DNA from 2 places in the Streptomyces tubbatahanensis genome. Region 1 is predicted to be linked to the other one. Evidence: riboswitches for the same ligand, from Rfam matches in the RefSeq annotation. Region 1 holds a riboswitch; the other holds the start of a gene.

Region 1 (4,204 bases):
CCTGGTTGACCTCGGTGACCTCGCCGGAGGCGGGGGAGTAGAGGTCGCTGACGGACTTGGTGGACTCCAGCTCACCGCAGGTCTCGCCTGCGGTGACGTCCTCGCCGACCTCGGGAAGCTGGACGAAGACCACATCGCCGAGCGCGTTCGCGGCGTGCTCGGTGATGCCGACCGTCGCCACGCCGTCCTCGGCGTGCGACAGCCACTCGTGCTCCTTGCTGAAGCGGAGCTGCTCGGGGTTGCTCATGGGTCGATTCTCCCGGATGCGGTAGGTGGGAAGGAAAGCGGTCTTGGCAGGTGAACACCGCCGGCCGGCCGCGGGGCCACGGGGCCCGGCCGGGGCCCGGCCGGGGACGGTCCCCCGGCACTGTTCGGCCCGCGGCCGCGTCACGCGGTCTCGGGTGGGCGGCGCGCGGCCCGGCCGGCGTTCCCGCACGGGCTTCGCGCGCCCGGCGCACGCGGGCCGCGCGGGCGCGTCGCCGCGCTGGGGCCCGCCGCGCTAGCCCCGCTTGTAGAAGGGCAGCGCGACGACCTCGTACGGTTCGTGGGAGCCGCGGATGTCGACGGCCACGCCCTCCGTGCCCGGGGCCGCGACCGCCGCGTCCACGTACGCCATCGCGATCGGCTTGCCCAGCGTCGGCGACGGCGCGCCCGAGGTGACCTCGCCCACGACGGAACCGTCCGAGGCGACCACCGGGTAGCCGGCGCGCGGCACCCGCCGGCCCTCGGCGACGAGTCCCACCAGCTTCCGCGGCGGCGCGTCCTCGGCCTTCCGCGCGGCCGTCGCCAGCGCGTCCCGGCCCACGAAACGCCCCTCGTTGGTGGCCTTCTCGAACTTGACGATCCTGCCCAGACCCGCGTCGAAGGGCGTCAGGGACGTGGACAGCTCGTGCCCGTACAGCGGCATCCCCGCCTCAAGCCGGAGCGTGTCGCGGCAGCTGAGCCCGCACGGCACCAGGCCCGCGTCCTTGCCTGCCGCGGTGAGCGCCTCCCACACGGCCACGGCGTCCCCGGGCGCGACGAACAGCTCGAAACCGTCCTCACCCGTGTACCCCGTACGGGCGATGAGCGCGGGCTTGTCCGCCACCATGTCGCGCTCGCCCGCGTAGTAGCGCAGACCGTCGACGTCGAAGGCCGTCAGCTGCTTGAGGATGCCGGCCGCGGCCGGGCCCTGGACGGCGATGAGGGCGTACCCCTCGCGGTCGTCGCGCACCTCGGCGCCGAAACCGTCCTGCCGCTCGCGCAGCGCGTCCAGCACCGTCTGGGCGTTCGCCGCGTTCGCGACGACCAGGTACTCCTGGTCGTCCAGCCGGTAGACGATCAGGTCGTCGAGGATGCCGCCGTCCTCGTCGCAGAGCATGGTGTAGCGGGCACGGCCCACGGCCAGCTTCGAGAGGTTGCCGACCAGCGCGAAGTCCAGCAGCTGCGCGGCCTGCGGCCCGGTGAGGGTGATCTCGCCCATGTGCGAGAGGTCGAAGAGCCCCGCGGCGGAGCGCACGGCGAGGTGCTCCTCGCGCTCGCTGCCGTAGCGCAGCGGCATGTCCCAGCCGGCGAAGTCGGTCATGGTGGCGCCCAGGGCACGGTGCGTGGCGTCCAGCGCGGTCGTGCGGGTGGCCGATGGGTCGGTCATTCAGGCTCCCAGGTCCCGGAAAGGGGTGTGACGCGGATGTCCTCCCCATCTGTCATCGGAACCTGAGAGGTTCGCCGACAGCCTCGCCGGGAGGCGGAGCGCGGCTTGCACCTTGGGTGGAACCACCGGCCCGCACAGAGCATGGAAGACGGTGGTCCGCTTTTCAGATCTGCCTCGCCCGCACGGTATCGGGGCCTGAGAGATTCAAGGGAGGATCTTGCTCCTTCGGCGCCCTGGCGTGCGGCGTCGCGTCCGCTCGCGGGCCCTCGTGATGCCCTGCTCGCGGTTTCGCGCCCTGCTCGCCGGGGACTCTCCCGCGCGGGTTCGAACGGCCGGTATGCAGTTGGTCCGCACATCATCGCACGGGTGAGCGGGCTGTGGCTGCCCCCGAGCGGAAGCCGTTCACCTTGAATCGCATTACCTTTTCTTTACACTTGGCAGGAGTGGCGGCCGGGCCGCCACCTCGGGGAGGGGAGAGCTGTGGGCAGCCTGCGCGGCGCTGAGGCGACACGGACGGACGCGGGGGCGAGGGGGGAGGCCGCGGCCGCGCGGGCGTCCCTGCGGAGAGGGCCGGCGTTCGCACAAGGAGGGATGTCCGGGTCGCCCGCCCGCACCGGGGCAACCGGAGCCCGCGCCTGCCGGGATGCCCGCACCCCCCTCCGCCACGACCTGCGCGACAGCGCCGCACCGCGCACGCTGCGCTACCGCACCGGAGACATCGTCGTCGTCTCCGGACTGCCGGGCGGCGGCAAGTCCACACTGATGCGGGCAGCGGTGGCGCAGTGCCCCGGTGTGGTCCGCGTCGACTCCCAGGACACCCGCGAGCGCTGGGAGCGCCGGCTGCCCGACTGGCTGCCCTACGGCCTCTACCGGCCGCTCGTCCGCCTGGCGCACTACGCGGGTCTGCGCGCCGCTTTGGCCTCCGGCGCCTCCGTGGTGGTGCACGACTGCGGTACGCAGACCTGGGTGCGCCGCTGGCTCGCCCGGGACGCGCTGCGCCGGGGCAGGGCGCTCCACCTGCTGTTGCTCGACGTCTGTCCGCGCGACGCGCTGGCCGGGCAGGCGGCGCGCGGCCGCGGCGTGTCCGGCTACGCGTTCCGCCGCCATCTGCGCGCCGTGCGCAGGCTGCGGGCCGCCGCCGAGGGCGGCCGGCTGCCGCGCGGCTGCGCCTCGTCGGTCCTGCTGGACCGCCGCGCGGCCCAGGCCCTGCGCGCGGTGTCCTTCGCGCCGCTGCCTGCCGCCGCCCCGCTGTCCGTCACGGCCCACGTCCGACCGGCCCCGCGGCCCGTTCCGGCTCCGAGGCCCGCGCCGACCGCGAGGCCGACCCCGGCGTAGTGCCGCCAGGGGGCCGCGGGCCGGCGTGGCCCGGTCGGGCCCCGACGGGCGGGTGCGCCCCCCGTCGGGGCCCGACGTCCAACAGGGCGGGTAGGGGGAAAGGCCCGCCGGGCCGAAAAAACGTCCGGGGGAACGTCCGTGGGTCGGGGAAACGTCCGCGGGCCCGCCACCCGGGAAGGAGGCGGGCCCGCGAACGGGGGACATGCCGGAGCAGCCGGTCGGCTCCGGCGGGCAGCCGCGGCTCAGCGGCCCTGTTCGGGGGTGAGGGGCTTCTGGGCCTGTCCGGGTGCCGCGTTCTCGGCGCCGGGCTTGGCGGCCTCAGCCGCCGGCTTGCCCGGGGCCTGCTGAGCGGGGGCCTGCGGCTTCGCGGCCTCCGGGGAGGCCTGCTCCGGCTGCCCGGGCTTGCCCGGCTTCCCGGTCTGCTTGCCGGGCGCCTGCTCCTCGGTGGGCTGCTTCGGCTGCTGCTGGTCCAGCGGGAACTGCGGCTTGGTGGGCTTGTCCTGGTCGGAGGGGTTCTGCTGCGGCTTGGTGGGCTTGGCCGTCGCGTCCTGCTGGTCCTGAGAGTCCGGGTCCTCCGAAGGGCCGGGCTTCGCCTGGGCGCCCGCCGTGTGCCCCGGGGAGTGGTCGGCGGGCGCGGCGGACGCGGCACCCGCCGCGCCGATGGCGAGCGAGCCGGCCAAAGAGACGGTGACGGCCGCGGCGGTGATCCTGTTCACGCGCATGTGCTTTCCTCCAGTCAGCGTGCCGGTCGGCACGTAGTGGGACGTTCTCCACTTTTCGACCACCTCCCACGGAACGCAACCGGAGCGTCGCCGTACGTGTCACCCGGCCTCTCGCGGAGCGTCCCGCCGCGCACCACCCCAAGGCTTCACCGTGCGTACCCCCGCGCGCCTCACCGCCCGCGTCGCGCGCGTCACTGCCCCGCCCCGTAGGCGCTGCCCGGGCCCCCGGGCGGTGCGCGGGCCATGGATAGGCTGGTGCGCATGACAGTTCCCTCGCAGCCCCAGCAGCCCCAGCAGCCGCAGCACTTCGGGCCAGGGCACGGCGGCGGCTGGCCCGGCAACGAGCTGGAGGAAGCCCTCGCCGCCTCGCTCCAGGTGCCGCACGCGGGGGCCCGGCTGCTGGAGGTGCTCGGCCGGTCCAGCGTGTGGGTCCCGCTGCCGGAGGGCGGCAGCCGGCAGAGCCGGGAACTGGACCTGCCCACCATCGAGTTGGACGGCTCGGTCTACGTGCCGGTCT
Region 2 (4,204 bases), 4.5 Mb from region 1:
AGCGCGTTGAGGTTGGCGCCGTCCACGTACACCTGGCCGCCCGCCTCGTGCACGGCCGCGCACACGTCGCTGATGTGTTCCTCGAACACGCCGTGCGTCGAGGGGTAGGTGACCATCAGGACGGCCAGCTCGTCGCCGTGCCGCTCGATCTTCGCGTGCAGGTCGGCCACGTCCACGTCGCCGTTGTCGCTCGTCTTGACGACGACGACCTTCATGCCCGCCATCACCGCGCTGGCCGCGTTGGTGCCGTGCGCCGAGGAGGGGATGAGGCAGACGGTGCGCTGCTCGTGGCCGTTCGCCCGGTGGTAGGCGCGGACGGCCAGCAGCCCGGCCAGCTCGCCCTGGGAGCCCGCGTTGGGCTGGAGGGAGACCCTGTCGTAGCCGGTGACCTCGGCGAGCCGCTCCTCCAGTTCGCGGATCAGCGTCAGGTAGCCCTCGGCCTGCTCGGCGGGGGCGAAGGGGTGCAGTCCGCCGAACTCGGGCCAGGTGACCGGCTCCATCTCGGTCGTGGCGTTCAGCTTCATCGTGCACGAGCCGAGCGGGATCATGCCGCGGTCGAGCGCGTAGTCGCGGTCGGCCAGCCGGCGCAGGTAGCGCAGCATGCCCGTCTCGGAGCGGTGCTCGTGGAAGACCGGGTGGGTCAGGTACTCGTCGGTGCGCAGCAGGGCCTCGGGCAGCGCGTCCCCGGTCGCGGCGTCCAGCGCCGCGACGTCGCTCGTGGCGTCGTCACCGAGGACCCCGAACGCCCGCCACACGGCGGTCAGGTGCGCGCGTGTGGTGAGCTCGTCGCAGGCGATGCCGACGTGGTCGGCGTCGGTCAGGCGCAGGTCGACCCCGGCCAGGCTCGCCCGTTCGACGACCTCGGCCGCCCGTCCCGGCACCCGCGCGGTGACCGTGTCGAAGAAGGCGCCGTGGACGACCTGGACACCGCCGTCCCGCAGCCCGGCCGCGAGCAGCGCGGCGTAGCGGTGCGTGCGGCGCGCGATCGCGGCGAGCCCCTCGGGCCCGTGGTAGGTCGCGTACATCCCGGCCATCACGGCCAGCAGCACCTGCGCGGTGCAGATGTTGCTGGTGGCCTTCTCACGGCGGATGTGCTGCTCGCGGGTCTGCAGGGCGAGACGGTAGGCCTGCTCGCCGTCGGCGTCCCTCGACACGCCGACGAGGCGCCCCGGCAGGCTGCGTGCGAACGCGTCGCGCACCGCCATGTAGCCCGCGTGCGGGCCGCCGAAGCCCATCGGCACCCCGAAGCGCTGACTGGAGCCGACGGCGATGTCGGCGCCCAACGCGCCGGGCGACGTCAGCAGGGTGAGCGCCAGCAGATCGGCGGCGACGGTGACGACGGCGTCCAGCTCGTGGGCCCGCTCGATGACGGCCCGCTGGTCGCGTACGGCGCCGGAGACACCCGGGTACTGGAGCAGGACGCCGAACACGCCGCGGTCGGCGACCTCGTCGGGGATGCCCTCGCCCAGATCGGCGACGACGACCTCGACCCCGGTGGGCTCCGCGCGGGTACGCAGCACGGCGACGGTCTGCGGCAGGCACTCGGCGTCGACCAGGAAGACGGTGGAGCCGCGCTTGCCCGCCTTGCCGACGCGGCGCGAGAGCGCCATCGCCTCGGCGGCGGCCGTCGGCTCGTCCAGCAGCGACGCGCCCGAGGTGGGCAGGCCGGTCAGGTCGGCCACGACGGTCTGGAAGTTGAGCAGCGCCTCGAGCCGCCCCTGGGAGATCTCCGGCTGGTACGGCGTGTAGGCGGTGTACCAGGCCGGGTTCTCCATCACGTTGCGCAGGATCACCGGCGGCGTGAAGGTGCCGTGGTACCCGAGGCCGATCATGGAGTGCTGTACCTGGTTGCGCTCCGCGAGCGAGCGCAGTTCGGCCAGCACCTCGGCCTCGCTGCGGGCCTCGGGGAGCGCCAGCCGCTCGGTGCTCTTGATCACGTCGGGTACCGCCGCCGCGGTGAGCTCGTCGAGCGATCCGTACCCGACCTGGGCGAGCATCTTCGCCTGCGCGGCCGCGTCGGGCCCGATGTGCCGGCTCTCGAACGGTGTGCCGCTCTCCAACTCGGTCAGCGGGATGCGGTGGGAAGTCATCTGCGGGGGCCTCCTGGTCTGTGCGACCTCGGGGGGCACCTTCCACGGGTGCCCGTTCGGCCTCCCCCTCTGTCATCCGGACCTGAGAGTTTCACCGATCCGCCCCACTGACCGGACGCTCGGCTTACACCGTCGGTGAGGAGGGGCATCGGCGCTGGTCCGGGGCCCGCCCTGCTTTCCAGAGTGACCTCGTCCGTGCGGTACGTGAGCCTGAGAGATTCCGGGGAGGAGTTGCTCCTTCGGCGCCTCCGGAAACTTCCCGGAGGACTCTCCCGCACGGGGTCGACAGCCGTTTACGAGCGTATCAGCGAGCCCCTCGGTGGTAACCCGGTGTGTGCTCAAGTGGCCAGTGGCCGAAAAGTACCGTTTCGTAGTGAGTACGAGCAGGAACAGCATGTCGCAACCCGTGGGAGGGAGATCCGTGCAGACCGACATAGACCCGCGGAGCCTGATCGGCCGCAAGGCGTTCGACAGCCGGGGAGACAAGATCGGCACCGTCGACGAGGTGTACCTGGACGACGCCACCGGCGAACCGGAGTGGGCGGCCCTGCGCACCGGGATCTTCAGCCGTGACGCCTTCGTACCGCTGGAGCCCTCCCGGCTGGACGAGACCGGCCTGCGCGTGCCCTTCGCCCGCGATCTGATCAGGGGCGCACCCGACTTCGGCGTGGGCCGCCACCTCTCACCGCAACAGGAGCTCCAGCTCTACCGCCACTACGGTCTCGACACCCCACTGCCCCACGAGGCACCCGCGCCGCCTGACCGCGACTTCGGACGGATCGCCGGCGCCGGCGACTGACCGGCCCCCGGGCCGCCCTCGGGCGCCGGTGCGGCCTGCCGTGCCAGCGCCTCGGCCACGCGCGCGTCCAGCATGACCGGCTCGGCGGGCTCCAGCTCCGGATCGTCCACGGCGAACGTGCGTACCCGGCCTGGCGGCGTGTCGGGCTCCTCGAAGCGGACGGTCACCTTCCCGACGCCGCTGCCCTGCACCCAGCCCCTGCCGTGCGCCGCGTGCCGCACGTCCCGCCCCGGAATCCACTGCCGGTCGGCGGGCACCGCGGCGTCCGGCTCCTCCACGACCGCGCTGTCCCGCTCGGTGTCCGCCTCCGCGGCCTGCCGCGCCGCCTCGGCCTCGGCCTCGCTCCGCGCGGCCTGGGCCTGCGCGAACAGGTCCTCCTGCGTGAAGTCCGCCAGGCCACTGACGCCCACGCCCAGCAGGCGCACCCCTGCCGTGGTGTCCACGCCGTCCAGCAGCCGCAGCGCCGCCTCCCTGACGACACCGGGATCGTCGGTGGGCCCCCGCAGGGTCTCCGACCTGGTCAGGGTCGAGAAGTCGTAGCTGCGCACCTTGATGACCACCGTCCGCCCCGACCGTCCTGCGGCGCGCAGCCGCGTCACACAGCGCCGGGCGAGCCGCTCCACCTCCAGTCGCACCCGTGTGCGGTCGGTCAGATCGACGTCGTAGGTGTCCTCGACGGAGACCGACTTCGCGTCCCGCTCCGCCACCACGGGCCTGTCGTCGATGCCGTGGGCCATGGCGTGGACGGCCGCGCCGTGGGCCTTGCCCAGCAGCCGCAGCAACTCGTCCGCGCCCGCCTCCGCCGCCTCGCCGATCGTGGTGATGCCCGCACGGCGCAGCACCTCACCCGTCGCGGGCCCCACCCCGGGCAGCGTTCTCACCGGCATGGGCGCCAAGCGGTCCCGCTCGGTGCCCGGTTCTATCAGCACCAGGCCGTCCGGCTTCGCCTCCTCGGAGGCGATCTTCGCGAGCATCTTGGAGCCGGCCAGCCCCACGGAGCCACTGAGCCCCGTCGCCGCCCGGATGTCCCGCCGCAGCCGCTCACCGACCTGACGCGCCCCCTCGGCGCCGCCCTGCGTGCCCGCAGGCGCCTCGTGGGCCTCCAGGTCCACGAACGCCTCGTCGAGGCTCAGGGGCTCCACCAGCGGCGAGAGCGCGTGCAGCAGCTCCATCACCACCTCGCTCACCGCCCGGTAGAGCCCGAAGCGGGTGCCCAGGTAGGCCGCGTTCGGCGCCAGGCGTCTGGCCTGCGCGGTGGGCATCGCCGAGTGCACCCCGAAGCGCCTGGCCTCGTACGAGGCGGTGGAGACCACCC

What was found. A riboswitch is a leader RNA that binds a small molecule or an ion and turns the genes downstream of it on or off. The one in region 1 is predicted to bind glycine.
Region 2: it holds a riboswitch for glycine, as region 1 does, so the genes downstream of both, gcvP (aminomethyl-transferring glycine dehydrogenase) here and gcvT (glycine cleavage system aminomethyltransferase GcvT) in region 1, are expected to answer to the same signal.

What each region holds. Positions count from the first base shown of each region.
Region 1 is NZ_CP093846.1:5,482,372-5,486,575, forward strand. It holds gene gcvH (glycine cleavage system protein GcvH) at 1-247, opposite strand, end outside; gene gcvT (glycine cleavage system aminomethyltransferase GcvT) at 500-1,630, opposite strand; glycine riboswitch at 1,804-1,957, opposite strand; gene MMF93_RS23755 (AAA family ATPase) at 2,222-2,965, shown strand; gene MMF93_RS23760 (hypothetical protein) at 3,208-3,687, opposite strand; gene MMF93_RS23765 (enhanced serine sensitivity protein SseB C-terminal domain-containing protein) at 3,949-4,204, shown strand, end outside.
Region 2 is NZ_CP093846.1:959,816-964,019, forward strand. It holds gene gcvP (aminomethyl-transferring glycine dehydrogenase) at 1-2,090, opposite strand, end outside; glycine riboswitch at 2,279-2,375, opposite strand; gene MMF93_RS04145 (PRC-barrel domain-containing protein) at 2,512-2,889, shown strand; gene MMF93_RS04150 (DNA polymerase IV) at 2,805-4,204, opposite strand, start outside.